2 regions of the Mesorhizobium sp. M5C.F.Ca.ET.164.01.1.1 genome follow, and region 2 is predicted to be linked to the other one. Evidence: riboswitches for the same ligand, from Rfam matches in the RefSeq annotation. Region 2 holds a riboswitch; the other holds the start of a gene.
What was found. A riboswitch is a leader RNA that binds a small molecule or an ion and turns the genes downstream of it on or off. The one in region 2 is predicted to bind thiamine pyrophosphate.

Region 1: another riboswitch for thiamine pyrophosphate. It lies ahead of EN807_RS10165 (hypothetical protein); the one in region 2 lies ahead of EN807_RS13880 (YkoF family thiamine/hydroxymethylpyrimidine-binding protein).

Annotation. Positions count from the first base shown of each region.
Region 1 is NZ_SRTG01000001.1:2,062,730-2,070,570, forward strand. Features, by position in the region: gene EN807_RS10150 (ABC transporter substrate-binding protein) at 1-705, opposite strand, end outside; gene EN807_RS10155 (ABC transporter ATP-binding protein) at 708-1,466, opposite strand; gene EN807_RS10160 (ABC transporter permease) at 1,463-2,263, opposite strand; gene EN807_RS10165 (hypothetical protein) at 2,289-2,495, opposite strand; TPP riboswitch at 2,486-2,598, opposite strand; gene EN807_RS10170 (sulfite exporter TauE/SafE family protein) at 2,853-3,629, shown strand; gene EN807_RS10175 (superoxide dismutase family protein) at 3,761-4,270, shown strand; gene EN807_RS10180 (ATP-binding cassette domain-containing protein) at 4,369-5,379, shown strand; gene EN807_RS10185 (ABC transporter permease) at 5,376-6,182, shown strand; partial or broken gene EN807_RS10190 (ABC transporter permease) at 6,307-6,699, opposite strand; gene EN807_RS10195 (DMT family transporter) at 6,811-7,770, opposite strand.
Region 2 is NZ_SRTG01000001.1:2,832,008-2,839,848, reverse strand. Features, by position in the region: gene EN807_RS13905 (PLP-dependent aminotransferase family protein) at 1-431, opposite strand, end outside; gene EN807_RS13900 (Lrp/AsnC family transcriptional regulator) at 515-1,003, shown strand; gene EN807_RS13895 (NAD-dependent succinate-semialdehyde dehydrogenase) at 1,132-2,625, shown strand; gene EN807_RS13890 (aspartate aminotransferase family protein) at 2,661-4,040, shown strand; gene EN807_RS13885 (alcohol dehydrogenase family protein) at 4,049-5,197, shown strand; gene EN807_RS13880 (YkoF family thiamine/hydroxymethylpyrimidine-binding protein) at 5,299-5,901, opposite strand; TPP riboswitch at 5,892-6,003, opposite strand; gene EN807_RS13875 (aspartate aminotransferase family protein) at 6,149-7,525, opposite strand; gene EN807_RS13870 (NAD(P)/FAD-dependent oxidoreductase) at 7,801-7,841, shown strand, end outside.

The sequences.
Region 1 (7,841 bases), 770 kb from region 2:
GGTCGCGGCGATGAACCCGGTTGCCGTGTCCTTGTTCTTTTCGAGGTAGGGCCGGCTCGAGCCAATGAAATTGGTGTGTTGGTCGGGCACGCCGAAATCGGCGTAGCGGAAGGCGCGCTGGGCCTTGCCGTCAAGTTCCGCTTTGATCCCCTCCCAAGTGTAGACTTCGAGCGTAAAATCGACTGCGCCATTGGCCAAGGCCTCATAGGCGGAGGTGCCCAGCGTCACCGTTTCGAATTTGCCCTCGCCGCCATCATGGCGGATGATGGTGCCGATCAGCGCATTCTCCCAGGCGCTGCCGAAACCGCCATAGGTCAGGCCGTCCAGGTCCCTTGGGGACTGTATATCGGCGCGGTCGGCATTGAACACCAGCCTGCCGGTTTCTGTCTGCATGATTGCGTAGGTGGCGACGAGGTCGGCCCCGGCGGTGCGTTGGGTGAACAATCCTATGGATCCCAATATACCGAAATCGGCCACGCGGTTGGCGATCAGCGTACCGGCCGCAGTGTCGCTGTAGGGCAGGATCTGCACGTCGAGCCCGGCCTCGGCGTAGAAGCCTTTCGCCTGGGCGACATAGAGCCCGACATGGTTTGTGTTCGGTGTCCAGTCTAGTGCGACGGTGACAGTCTGCTGGGCGCGGACGGACTTGACGGGTCCGAGCCCGGTGATCAATGCGGCAGCGATGAAGAGGCGTCTGGAAAGCATGGTCAAGTCCTTTGGGCGGGCTGTGGATCGAGCAGGGTATCGAGGATGTCGGCTTCGATGGCGCTGGCTTCCGGCGAGGCAAGATCCGTGCGCGGGCGCGGAAGAGGTATGGCGATTTCGCGCAGCACGCGGGCGGGGCGGCCGCTCAGCACATAGATGCGGTCGGACAGGAAGACTGCCTCGCGCACGTCGTGGGTGATCAGCAAGACGGTCCAGCGGTGTCGGTCCCACATCATCTGAAGCCAGCGCTGCATGCCGGTGCGCGTGAGGGCGTCGAGTGCGCCGAACGGTTCGTCGAGCAACAGCATGGCGCGGTCCTGCACGACGGTACGCAACAGCGCGGCGCGCTGGCGCATTCCGCCCGAGAGCTGCGCCGGATACTTTTGCTCGAAGCCCGCAAGGCCGAATTCGCCGAAGAGCGGCGCCACCTTGTCGCCCGCCGCCTTGCGGGACATGCCTTGCATTTCCAAGCCCAGCGCGGTGTTGTCGATAACCGTGCGCCAAGGCATCAGGGCACCGTGTTGTGGCATGAAGGCAAACGGTCGGCGCGCGTCGGCCAATGGCCGCCCGTCGAAGTCGACGCCGCCGCCGTGGCCTTCGAGACCACCCGTCAGCAATTTGAAGATCGTGGATTTGCCGGCTCCGGAGGGGCCGAGGATTGAAACGAATTCGCCCGGCTCGACATGCAGGGTGATGCCGGCAAGCACGTCAATGCCGCCAAAACGCTTGCTGACCTGGCGCAGCTCCAGCCGCCTGCTCATGACTTTCGTGCGGCATCGAGCCGCTCCCATGGCATGGCGGCGCGCTGGATCAGCACCGTGGCGGCAAACAGGGCCAGCGTGAGCAAGGCGCTGATCAGCACGGCTGCGAGCACGAGATCGGGCCGGAAATTGTTCTTGGCGTTGAGCATGTAGATGCCGAGCCCTTTGGCCGCGCCGGCATATTCCGCGAAGATGGCGCCCACCACGGCATAGGTGATCGAGATGCGCAGCCCGGCGAAGAAATATGGCAGCGAGGAGGGCAGGCGGGCCAGCAGGAAAATGCGCATGCGGGAAGCGCCCATCGAACTCAGAAGCGCCGAGATGTCCCGATCCGTCGATTCATAACCCTGCACCAGCGCGACCAGCATGGGAAAGAAAGTCACGAGGGCGACCAGCATGATCTTCGGCGTCAGCCCGAAGCCGAACCAGAGAACGATCAGCGGGGCGATCGCCACCAGCGGCAGGGTCTGGCTGATGATGAAGACCGGGAATAGGGCGCGGCGCAGCGGCTTGAAGAAATCGATCAGCACCGAAAGAAGGAAGGCAACGGCCAGCGAGCAGGCGAAGCCCACCAATGTGGCGCTGATCGTCGGCACGGTGTTCTCGAACAGCGCCTGACGCTGGTGGATGGCCTGGGCGAGGACTCGTGACGGAGCGGGCAGCGTCGTGGGTGAGATGCCCGAGATGCGCGCATAGAGCTCCCAAGCCAAAACCAGCGTGCCGACCGATAGCAGGGCCGGTCCGATCTTGGCGAACAAGGCTGCGATTCGCGGCGCGGCGGAGAAAGATTGGGACATGCGAGACCTGCCTGGCGCGAAAAGATCAGCGCGGGGCCGGGCTGTTGGCCGAAACCGTAAGCTCGATCGTGACATGGCCCTGGAGCCGGCCGACCGGCAGCGTCGAAATATCGCCTGTGCCTATGCGCAACCGATTGCGACAAAGGTCGAGCGCATCGAGCGTCGCGGAGATGACGACACCGCCGAAATCGCCGGTCGTCGGATAAAGAGAAATCTGTACGTCAGAAAACATCGCCCGCCTCGCTCCGCTGGTATTATCCAGATCAGCTCTAGGGTTTACGGGCTTGCAGCCCATCTCTCAGCCCCGACGATACGGAGCACCCCTGTGGATGGCGGCAATTAAACAGATATGGGGCGGAGCTGCAAGTCCGCGCCCGACCCGTGAAACCTCAGGTCAGAGGAGGTGCGGCTACCCGAACAACCAACTCGAGAGGTCGCGCTCGATATCCTGAGAGGCTGAATGACTGAAGGTACAGGAAAGGCGTCGATCGAGTGGACAATTTCCCGTTCGTCGTCTCCATTGTCGATGCCAGGCGTTTGGTGAATTGTCTTTTCGGCAATTGCGACCCGCGCTTTGTTGGAGAGCCAAATGCAAGAGTTCATTCTTTTTGCGCTCGTAGGGTTTGTAGCTCAAGCCGTGGACGGGGCTCTCGGCATGGCCTACGGCGTGGTTTGCTCGACAACACTGCTGGGGTTTGGCGTGTCTCCTGCACACGCTTCGGCTTCAGTTCACGCGGCTGAGCTGTTTACCACAGCGGCCTCGGGTTCGGCTCACCTCTATCACCGCAACATCGACTGGAAGCTTTTCTGGCGGCTGATGCCGTTTGGCGTTCTCGGCGGCGTTCTCGGCGCTTTTGTGCTCACCTCGTTTGAGGGAGCGATCATGAAGCCATATGTGACCACATACCTTGCGCTCGTCGGAGCTTGGCTCCTGTTCCGTTCCTTCCGGCGTATCCCAAGCAATCCGGTCCCTGCAAGCGCGGTACCTCCCCTTGGACTTGGTGGTGGATTTCTCGATGCGGCAGGGGGTGGCGGATGGGGACCCATCGTAACAACGGGCCTTCTCGGTTTTGGCGGGACGCCCCGCTACGTTATTGGTACGGTAAATGCCAGCGAGTTCCTCATCACGCTCTCGGTGTCTCTGACCTTCTTGTTTGCGGTGCTAACCGGCCACTGGGAGGAGGCAGGAGAGCTAACGGAAAATCTACTCTCTGTCGCCGGCTTGATCCTTGGCGGCGTAGTCGCAGCGCCGATGGCCGGATGGGTAGTGAAGTCAATCGCAGAAAAGACGCTACTCAGGCTCGTTGGTATCCTCATCATACTGCTGGCTGGCTGGCAAACCGCGCAACTCTTCGAATGGGTGTAAACTGAGGCACATCGAAAAAGTTGTCGGCGTCGCTTCCCTGGCGGCCGTGCCGGAGACAAAAACTCAATTCCCAAATGGAACGAAGAGACCCCCTTGATGTTTGGCTTCCTTGGACAACCGGAGGACGAGTAATGAAAAAATTGGTTGCAACAGCAGGGTTGGCGCTGGCGGTCGCGATGCCTGCAGCGGCTCAGGACACCGCGACCGCGAAAGCCGAATTCGTCAACATGGCTGGCGAGAAGAACGGAACGGCCACGCTGACCGAGACGGCGCACGGCGTGCTGATAGCGTTGGAGATAACAGGACTGCCGGCGGGTGAATGGGTTGCATTCCATGTTCACGAAACCGGAAAGTGCGACCATCAGACCGGCCATGCCTCGGCCGGTGGGCATTTCAATCCGACGAATGCCGAACATGGATACCTCACCGGGAAAGGCCCGCACGCGGGCGATATGCCAAATCAGCGGGTCGGCCCCGACGGCGTTTTGCGTGCCCAGGCTTTCAACAGCGTGGTCAAGCTGGATGGTGGAGATACGGCCATACGAGGCAAGGTATTGATGATCCACGGCGGACAGGACGACTACAAAAGCCAGCCTGCAGGTGATGCCGGAAATCGTCAGGCCTGCGCCGTGATCGAGTGAAAACCGAAATGAGTAGATACCTGTCCGACATATGATCTGACCGGCTCTTCAGCCTCGGCGGCCAGGCGGATGGTCGGAACCTCTAGCGTGATGATTGCATGAACGATACTTCTCCTATGGGTGTGCCTTCTATGGGCCTTGCCCAGTCAGCCATTTCCGCCCGCGGCCTGGTCAAGACATTCGGCAAACTGCGCGCGGTCGATGGTATCAATCTCGATGTGCCGCGCGGCATGATTTTCGCCATCCTGGGCCCGAACGGCGCCGGCAAGACAACGCTGATGCGGATGCTCGCGACGCTGTCGCGCCCCGACGCCGGCTCCGCGACCGTGATGGGGCACGATCTCGTGCAGGCCCCGCATGAGGTCCGTGCGGCAATCGCGATGACCGGGCAGTTCGCTTCGCTCGACGAGGACTTGACGGGCCGGGAGAACCTCGTCCTGCTCGCCCGACTCTGGGGTTTTCGCCGTCGCGCCGCGAAAGCCCGTGCGGACGATTTGCTCGCGGCTTTCGGCTTGTCCGAAGCGGCGACGAAGCAGGTGAGGGACTATTCAGGTGGCATGCGAAGGCGGCTCGACATAGCCGCCTCGCTGGTCGTCACGCCGGGCGTGCTGTTCCTCGACGAGCCGACTACAGGCCTCGACCCGAACGCCCGCAAGGATGTCTGGGGCATGATCCGCGGCCTCGCCGAGGCCGGCGTCACCATCCTGCTCACCACCCAATATCTCGAAGAGGCCGATCAACTTGCAGCGCGCATCGCCGTCATCGACCACGGCAGGAAGATCGCCGAAGGTACCAGCCGCGAACTGAAGGCGGCCACCGGCTCCGGCTTTCTCCATGTCGCGCTCGCCGATGTGGCACGGCTGGACCAAGCGGCGACCATTCTCGAACGCCGGCTGGAACATCCTGTCCAACGCAGTGCCGAAGGCGCGGAGCTCTCCGTCCTTGCCGGCACAGCGAAGACCGCCAACGAGGCGCTGGCCGATCTGGTCGCCGCCGGCATCGAGCTGTCGGATTTCTCCATGGGCCAACCCAGCCTCGAGGAGGTCTTCTTCGCGCTGACGGGCCAGCCGGGCGTGGGTGAAAGCCGCAAGGAAGGCGACAAGCCATGATCGACACGACATCCCTGCAGCGGCTGCAAAGCGTCGCCCGACCTAGAACCCCATCAGCCGTTTCCAACGCGCTCGTCTTCGGATGGCGCGCTGTGCTGAAATTCAAGCATGTGCCAGAGCAGCTCTTCGATCTGGTGATGACTCCGATCATGTTCACGCTGCTCTTCACCTTCGTCTTCGGCGGTGCGCTTGCCGGTTCGCCTGGGGAATACCTGCAGTTCTTCCTACCCCGCATCCTGGTTCAGACCGTGGTGTTCAACGCAGTCTATTCGGGCATGGGATTGTCGACCGATCTCGGCAAGGGCTTATTTGACCGCTTCCGATCGCTGCCGATCTGGTCGCTGTCTCCGTTCGCCGGCCTGATGGTGGGCGACATCCTGCGCCATTTGATTGCCGCCTCGATCATTCTCACCATCGGGCTGATCCTAGGCTACCGGCCTGAGGCAGGCATCCCCGGCGTGCTTGCCGCCTTCGCCATGCTGATTGCCATCGGGTTCGGCATGGGCTGGGTATTCATCGTGCTCGGCCTGCTGATCCGCACGCCAACCACGGTGATGACGCTCGGCTTTACTTTCCTGTTCCCTCTCGTCTTCGCCTCCAACATCATGGTTGACCCCGGCACCATGCCGAACTGGCTGCGGGCCTTCGTCGAAGTCAACCCGGTGTCGCTGATGACGACGGCGCTGCGCGGGCTGATGGGTGGCGGGGCGACACTCAGTCAGGTCGTCCTCGCCCTGATCACGCCGGTGGCGCTGACCGCGGTCCTGGCGCCGACGACCCTATGGCTGTATCTCAGAAGGTGAGGACCTAAACGGTCGCGATCCTGATTGCCTGAGCGACAATACGCCCCGGATGGACCTGCGCATCTTAGATCTAAAAGCCGACGCGGCTGCATCTGGCGCTCGAACAGATGCCAGAACGGCGCTCCAAGATCAGCGGCAGCTGGACCGTTCGAAGCACTGTCCGGCTGTCGGCGCCCATGATCGAGGCCGCTTCCACCAGAGATCGGTCGATAGTGGAGAAGCCGAGCGACAGCGTAACCAGGGGCAGCGTCACAAAGAAGATCGCGTGGCTGATGACTGCCGTCCATGGCGCGCCGTAGGAGCCGGCCATCGCCCAGAAGGTCAACAGGCCGAGCGCGGTGATAACAGGCGGCAGGATGAAAGGCGCCACGCCGAGCAGGCGGAAGATATTCGCCCACGGCACCACGTGCCGCCAGAGAAACCAGGCGAGCGGCAGGGCAACGAGCACGGCGAGCGCGGCGGAAAGCCCTGCCAGCACGAGCGAAGCGACGAGAGCTGCCCGCCAGCCCGGATGCATGCCGCAGACGGACCGCCGATCCAAGCGAAACCGTCGAACGTTATCTGGCGTGATGTGCGCCTCGGCTCTTAATCGCTAGCGCCGTCTTCGGTTCGGCTGTGCGGATGTTCCTTACGCGACATGCACCGTGCGCTGCCTCGGCTTGATCGCGGTGGCGAGCAGCAGGCCGGCGACGATAAAGGCAGCGCCGGCGAGGTCGTAGTCGTGCAAGCTTTCCCCAAGGAAAAGATAAGCGAGCACGGCGACGAAGACAGTCTGCAGATAGAGCAGCATGCTGGCGCGCCCGGCACCAAGCGTCTCGACGCTGCGGTTGTAGAGGTAATACATCAGAGCGCCGCCCGGACCAGCGACATAGGCGAGTGCCAGAAGGCCGCTCGCATGCAGCGCCGAACGTTCGCCGGAAAACAGCTCCCAGAGATAAAGGGGCAGTGCGGCCAGCGCGCCGGCTCCTAGCAGCAGGACCACCATCGGCAGAAGCTCGATGGCGAATTTGGAGCGACGCAGCAGCACGGTGTAGAGGCCCCAGCAAAACGCGCTGCCGACGATCCACAACTCGCCGGGATTGAACTGGAGCCGCATCAGCGCGGTAAGGTCGCCGCGCGCTACGATCACCACCATCCCGACCAAAGCGAGCAGCGCGCCAAGAGCCTTCCAGACGCCGAGGGGCTCGCCGAGCACGTAGCGGGCAAGCACCATGGTCATGATCGGCGACAGCGCCATGATGATGCCGGCGGTCGTCGCGTCGGTGTAACTGAGGCCCGTGTAGATCATGCCCTGACAGAGGGTCAGCCCGATCGCGCCGATGGCCAGCACCTCGATCGTCCGGGACTGGATCAGCATGAGCATCGCCCCGTGATGACGATGGACGATAGGCAGCAGGATCGCGCAGGCGAGCGCCAGCCGCCAGAAGCAGAGCGCCCAAGGCGGCATTTCGGGGGCAACCCACTTGGCTGCGATGTAGACGCCGGCGGACAGGAGCCAGCAGAGCGTCGCGGTGGAATAGGCGAGAGGAAGCGATACGCCGGCAGTCGCCTTGGCTACGCTTGGATGGGCTATCGGCAGCGATTGCACGTCCGTCTCCTCCCACTGCCGATCTTAGCAAGATTGCTGCGTCTTGCCGAGCAGCAACGCCACCTATTTCA
Region 2 (7,841 bases):
CGGTGGCGCGGGAACACCATGTTCGGCCGGAACGACAGCGCCGAGCTCGACGGCAGGTTCTCGGCAAGCCAGCCAAGCGCCTGTTTCAGCCGCTCCAGATGCATCGGCTCGCAAACCGGCTTCAGGATGGAGAGGTCGATGACCTCGCCAAGACGCTCCGGCAGGTACGGCGGCTCGGGCTCGCGGCGCAGCGTCTGCACGAAGCTGCCGCGGCCGATCTCGCCGGAGACCAGGCCCCGGCGGATCAGTTCCTCATAGGCGCGACTGACTGTCTGCACCGAAAGCTTCAATTCGTCGGCCAGCCGGCGATGCGTTGGCAGCCGCGCGCCGTTGGCTAGCCGTCCATCATGAATGGCGCGCGCGAACTGGTCGGCGAGCGACTGATAGGCCGGCCGCCGGATGAGCGCGGGATCTGGACGCCACAATGTCATGACATATTAGAGATCGAAATCAGTGCAATTGACAATCGAAATAATGCGCCGTCATGGTGTCGGGGACGAAAAAGTGGACGCTCATGGCCGCACCGAAACTCGATCAGATCGACCTCAAAATCCTTGACGCGGTCCAGCGCGACGGGCGCATCACAAAGCTGGCGCTCGCCGACAAGGTTGGCCTGTCGCCGACGCCGTGCTGGATGCGGCTGCGCAAGCTGGAAAAGGCCGGCATCGTCGCCGGCTATCACGCCAAGGTTGCGATGCGCGCCGTCGCGCCGGTCGCAACCGTACTGATGGAGGTGACGCTGGCCAACCACCGCCAGGCCGATTTCGACCGCTTCGAGCGCGTCATCCGCGACGTCCCCGAAATCGTCGCCTGCTGGTCGGTGGGCGGCGGCGTCGACTATCTGCTGAAAGTGATGGCGCGCGACATCGACGCCTACCAGCGGCTGGTCGACGTCCTGCTCGAACGCGAGATCGGCATCGACCGCTATTTTACCTATATCGTCACCAAGACAGTGAAGGAGGAAGTCGCCTTGCCGGTGGCGGATCTGTTGCCGGCGTCCTGACCCTAGAGAGATCGTCCGCCCGAGCGATGCAATAGAGACAATCTTTCTACGCGCGGGCGCCGAAACAGCCTCTCTGTCTGGGTCGCGCGAATAATCTTCCTGTATCACTTCGAACGGGAGACATCGAAATGTCCGCGCATTTTGCCCGCCCACAGCGCCATGAAGCGCTTGACCGCCTCGCCGACCGCCGGCTGCTGCGCGAACTCGCCTATGTCGACGGCCACTGGACTGCGAGTGAAGCCGCCGAGAGTTTTGAGGTGACCGATCCTGCCACCGGCGCCACCGTCGCCTTTGTTGCCGCGCTCGATAGCAGGCAGACGAGCAAGGCGATCGACGCGGCCTCCCGCGCCTTTCCCTCCTGGCGCGCGGCTCTCCCACAGGAACGCGCGAGAATTCTGCGAAAATGGTTCGACCTGATCATCGCTGCCAAGGATGATCTGGCGCTGTTGATGACGCTCGAACAGGGCAAGCCGCTTAGGGAAGCGCTTGGCGAGATCGACTACGCCGCCTCCTTCGTCGAGTGGTATGCCGAGGAGGCAAAACGGCTCAACGCCGAAAGCGTCAGCAGCCACTTGCCAAACGCCGAGATGATGGTGCGGCGCGAACCGCTCGGCGTCGTCGGCGTTGTCACCCCGTGGAATTTTCCCGCGGCCATGCTGACCCGCAAGGCGGCGGCCGCCCTTGCCGCCGGCTGCACCATCGTCGCGCACCCTTCGTCGGAAACGCCGCTGTCGGCACTGGCGCTGGCCGAGCTCGGCGAACGCGCCGGCCTGCCGGCAGGCGTCTTCAACGTTCTCACCGGCAAGGCTTCGACCATCGTTGGGCGGATGTGCGAAGACGCTCGCGTCCGGGCCATGAGCTTCACCGGCTCGACCGAGATCGGCAGGCTGATCGCCGCGCAAAGTGCGCCGACGATGAAGCGGCTGGTGATGGAGCTTGGCGGCCACGCGCCGCTGATCGTCTTCGCCGACGCCGATCTCGACAAGGCTGTGACCATAGCCGTCGATGCCAAATTCGCCACTTCCGGCCAGGATTGCCTCGCCGCCAACCGCATCTATGTCCAGCGCCCGATCTACGATCGTTTCTGCGCCGCCTTCGCCAGGCGCATCGAGATGCTGCGGACCGGCAATGGCCTGGCTGATGACACTGACATCGGGCCCTTGATGCATGAGCGCGCGGTCAAGAAGGTCGAGGAGCAGGTCGCCGATGCGCTCGCCCATGGCGCACGCTGCCTCACCGGCGGCAAACGCGATTCTGCAGGACCGCTGTTCTACCGCCCGACCCTGCTCGCCGATGTCAGCGACGACGCGCTGATCATGCGCGAGGAAACGTTTGGTCCGGTCGCCGCCGCCACGCCCTTCGACGGTGAAGACGAGGTCATCGCTCGCGCCAACGCCACCGAATACGGGCTTGTCGCCTACGTGGTCACCGAGAACGGCGGCCGCCAATTGCGCATGGGCCGCGCGCTCGACTATGGCATGGTCGCCATCAACCGCGTGAAGATCACCGGGGCGCCGATCCCCTTCGGCGGCGTCAAACAGTCCGGCATCGGCCGCGAGGGCTCGCGCCACGGGCTCGAAGCCTTTACCGATCTCAAATATCTCTGCCTTGACGTCGCGTAAGCCGCGCCCGACACTTTTCCTCAGGAGTAAAAAAGATGCTCGACCAGTCCAACGAACTCGCCGCCTGGGACCGCGACCACTTCTTCCATCCCTCGACCCATATGGGTACCCACGCGCGCGGCGAGAGCCCGACCCGCGTGATCGCCGGCGGCGAAGGCGTCACCATCTGGGACAATAATGGCCGCAAGAGCATCGATGCCTTCGCCGGGCTCTATTGCGTCAATGTCGGCTATGGCCGGCAGAAGATCGCCGATGCCATCGCCGCGCAGGCCAAGAACCTGGCCTATTACCACGCCTATGTCGGCCACGGCACCGAGGCCTCGATCACGCTTTCCAAGATGATCATCGACCGCGCCCCGCAAGGCATGTCGAGGGTCTATTTCGGCCTCTCCGGCTCCGACGCCAACGAAACCAATATCAAGCTGATCTGGTACTACAACAACGTGCTCGGCCGGCCGGAGAAGAAGAAGATCATCTCGCGCTGGCGCGGCTATCACGGCTCCGGCGTCATGACGGGGTCGCTGACCGGGCTCGACCTGTTCCACAACGCTTTCGACCTGCCGCGCGCGCCGATCCTCCACACCGAGGCGCCCTACTACTTCCGCCGCGCCGACCGCTCGATAAGCGAGGAGCAGTTTTCCCAATACTGCGCCGACAAGCTGGAGGAAATGATACTGGCTGAGGGCCCGGACACGGTCGCCGCCTTCATCGGCGAGCCGATCCTCGGCACCGGCGGCATAGTGCCGCCGCCCGCTCTTTATTGGGAAAAAATCCAGGCAGTGTTGAAGAAGTACGACGTACTGCTCGTCGCCGACGAAGTGGTCACCGGCTTCGGCCGGCTGGGCACGATGTTCGGCTCCGACCATTACGGTATCAAGCCCGACCTGATCACCATCGCCAAGGGCCTGACTTCGGCCTATGCGCCGCTGTCGGGCGTCATCGTCTCGGACAAGGTCTGGCAGGTGCTGGTGCAGGGTTCCGACAAGCTCGGCTCGCTCGGTCATGGCTGGACCTATTCGGCGCATCCGATCTGCGTCGCCGCCGGCGTCGCCAACCTGGAACTGATCGACGAGATGGACCTGGTGACCAACGCCGGCGAGACCGGCGCCTATTTCCGCGCCGAACTAGCGAAAGCCGTCGGCGGCCACAAAAATGTCGGCGAGGTGCGCGGCGACGGCATGCTGGCGGCAATCGAATTCGTCGCCGACCGGGACGACCGCGTGTTCTTCGATGCCTCGCAAAAGATCGGGCCGCAGGTCGCGACAGCCCTTGGCGAGCGCGGCGTCATCGGCCGCGCCATGCCGCAGGGGGACATTCTGGGCTTCGCGCCGCCGCTCTGCCTGACGCGCGAAGAGGCCGACATCGTAGTGTCAAAAACGGCTGATGCGGTGAAAAGCGTGTTTGCCAACGTCTGAAGGCTGATATGAGCGCGATGACCAAGACCCTCCCCGCCACCATGGCCGCCGTGCAGCTGGTCGGCCACGGCGGGCCGGAAAAGCTCGTCTACCGCACCGACGTGAAAGTGCCTTCGCCCGCGCCTGACGAAGTGCTGGTCAAGGTGACCGCTTGCGGCATGAACAACACCGATGTCTGGGTGCGCCAGGGTGCCTATGGCACGGAAGAAGATGCTGCCGCCGTGTCGACCTGGCGGCGGCAAGGCAACACACTGACCTTCCCGCGCATCCAGGGCACCGACACCGTCGGGCACATCGTCGCGGTCGGCGACGGTGTTTCTTCGGCCCGCATCGGCGAGCGGGTGATGGTCGATTTCTCGATCTACAACCGCGACGACGATTCCCTCGCCGACATCGACTATATGGGCCACGGCCGCGACGGCGGCTATGCCGAATACCAGGCCGTGCCGGCCGAGAACGCCCATGTCGTCGCCACCGAGCTGGCCGATGTCGAACTCGCCACCTTCTGCTGCGCTTATCTCACCGGCGAACAGATGCTGGAACGCGCCGCACTAAGGGCTGGCGAGCGCGTGCTGGTCACCGGCGCGTCGGGCGGCGTCGGCTCCGGCGTCGTGCAATTGGCGCGGGCGCGCGGCGCCATCCCCTTTGCCGTCGTCGGCAAGGGCAAGGAACAGGCCGTGCTCGACATCGGCGCCGAGGCGGTGATCACCCGCGGCGTGGCTGACCTGCCCGCCGCCGTGAACGCGGCGACCGGAGGCCAGCCGATCGACGTGGTTGCCGACCTGGTCGGCGGCGCCATCTTCAACGACCTTTTGCGCATTCTTCGGCCCGAAGGCCGCTACACAACGGCCGGCGCGATTGCCGGCCCGGTCGTGCAACTCGACCTGCGCACCATGTATCTCAAGCAGTTGCAGCTGCACGGTTCCAGCCAGGGCACGCGTGCGGACTTTCGCCGTATCGTCCGCTACATCGAAGAGAAGAAGATCCGGCCGCTGGTCGGCGGTGTCTACAAGCTCTCCAATTTCCACCGCGCCCAGGCGGATTTCATCGCCAAGGACTTTGTCGGCAAGCTGGTGGTCGTTCCGGATGCCGTTTCGGCCGCCAATGATAGAGCAACCCGGTGTGTTGAGATTCAGGTCAGGCCGCGCCGAGAATGATGGTTTCCGAGAACCGGAGCGGAGCGTACTAAAGTACGTGAGCACCGGAAGCGCAGGGAACCGCCGTTCGCAGGCCGGCATCACCTGAATATCGACACACCTTAGCTCGGGCTGTTCGCCGACACTGTGAGGTCGAGCGCGACATGGCCTTGCGGCGCGCCGAAGCGAAGGAAGGCTTCCGACAGCGTCGCGAACACCGGCCCAGCGTCGCCTCTCAGCTTGGTGCAGAAGTTCTTCGACTTGTCGAAGACGCCCGAAGTCTTGAGGAAGTCGATGCAGCCGTAGATCTCGTCCATGTGATGGCCTTCGCCGAGCGGATAGAGCGAGAACTGCGCGGTGACCTCTTGTTCGAGCTTTTTCGCACCGTCGACATGCGCCCGCGCCGCGCCGATGCGCTCGGCCAGGGAGAGTTCGTGGCTGCTGCCGGAAATCGGTGTGCAGATTGGATCGTCGGGCTCGCCGGGGCAGCCGCGCGACACCGTCGCCGACAAGACGCAATGCACACCACTTGCCGCCGCCGAGGCGAACAGATCGCGTATGGCCGGAAAAAGCTGTTCCGGCGGGCCGACGATCAGCGTCGAGATGTCGTCGGTCTCAATGCGGAAATTCGGCCGATAGAAATCCATCGCCGAAATTGCTTTGAGGATGACGCCGACGAAATCGTCGCACATCGGATACAGGGAAATCTGTGCACCTGAAAACATAGTCGCCTCGCTCCGCTGGCATTACCCAGATCAGCTTGAGGGACCGAAGGCTTGCACCTTCCATCTCAGCCCCGGCAATACGGAGCGCCCCTGTCGATATGGGCGACGTAGCAGCTGCGCGAACGATGTTCAAGTACGGTCCAGGGCAATCGCTTCAGACCAATTGCCGAGCGTGGCGCCGCCAGCGAAGCTGCCGACTTTCGCCAATCACCGACCCCCATTCAGCCTCTGCCTTCGGACGACCTGATCAGTTCAGTGACCCGACCTGCTTGACCGCGCCTTCGAGCGATCTTTCAAACGCATCGACCACCTGATCGACCTGGGGTTCGGTGATGATCAGCGGCGGGCAGAAGGCCAGCGCGTCGCCCATGTTGCGCGAGATGACGCCGTTCTGCTGCATGAAACCGTTGACGAGCCTGCCCAGCGCGCCGGCCGTCTCCCACGGCGTCTTGTCCGCCTTGTCGCCGACCAGTTCGACCGCCGCGATCAGGCCGACGCCGCGCACTTCGTCGACAAGCGGGTGCGAAGCGAACTTGCGCAGCCGATTCTGCATATGCGCGCCGACCGTGCGCGCATTGCCGACGAGATCGCGCTCCTCGATCAGCTTCAGGTTCTCCAACGCGACCGCGGCCGCAACGGGATGGCCGCCGCCGGTGAAGCCGTGGCCGAAGGTGCCGATGCGATTGCTTTCGTCGGCAATCGGCTCGAAGACTTTTTCGTTGATCAGCAGGGCCGAGATCGGCAGGTAGGATGAAGAGATCTGTTTCGACAGCACCATGATGTCGGGCCTGATGCCGAAGGTCTGCGAGCCGAACATTTCGCCGGTTCGGCCAAAGCCGCAGATGACTTCGTCGGCAACGAGCAGGATGTCGTATTTCGACAGCACCGCCTGGATCTTGTCCCAGTAGCCGGCCGGCGGAACGATGACGCCGCCGGCGCCCATAATCGGTTCGCCGAAGAAGGCGGCGATGGTTTCCGGGCCCTCGGCCAGGATCAGCTTTTCCAAGTCGTCGGCAAGCCGGCTCGAAAACTGCTCTTCGCTCTCGCCTGGCAGCGCCTCGCGCCAGTGGTGCGGCGTCGACGTGTGCAGCACATTGGCGATCGGCAGGTCGAAGGAAATGTGGTTGTTGGGCAGTCCGGTCAGGCTTGCCGCGGCAATGGTGACGCCGTGATAGCCTCGATTGCGGCTGATGATCTTCTTGCGTGCCGGCTGGCCGAGCGCATTGGACCGGTACCAGATCATCTTCATGGCCGTATCGTTGGCCTCGGAGCCGGAATTGGTGAAATACGCCTTGCTCATCGACACTGGCGCCATCTGCACAAGCTTCTCGGCGAGATCGATCAGCGGCGAATGCGATTTGGAACCGAAGTCGTGATAGTAAGGCAGCTTGGACATCTGGCGCACCGCCGCGTCGACCAGCCGCTTCTCGGAGAAGCCGACCGCGACGCTCCAAAGCCCGGCCATTGCTTCGATATAGCGGTTGCCGGCGAGATCCTCGACATAGATGCCGTCGCCTTTCTCGATGACGAGCGGCCCTGCTTCCTCATGCTTGCGGGCATTGGTGTAGCCGTGCATGTGGTAGCTGATGTCGCGAGCCTCGGGAGAATTCGGTCGAGCGTCCATGATGGTTCCTGTCCTGCATGCCGGGACGTGCGTCCTTGCCGCCGTTCGGCGCGCATCGGCAGGTCCCTCTGGCATTAATGCTGTTTGCTGCATCTGTTTCTTGTAAGGGTGTCAAGCCCTTTCGAAAGCGCTGGCGGATGGACGGAAGACATGCAGAATTTCAACTTCGAGGCCGCAAAACGCGAGAACCTGCGACAAGCCGGCTGTGCGCATCGCCGAGCCGTCATTCCTAAACGGCTCACCAGGCACAACATCGAGGCTGAGGTGGCCTGATCGTGGACCATGTCGACTGCATCGTTGCAGGCGCCGGGGTCGT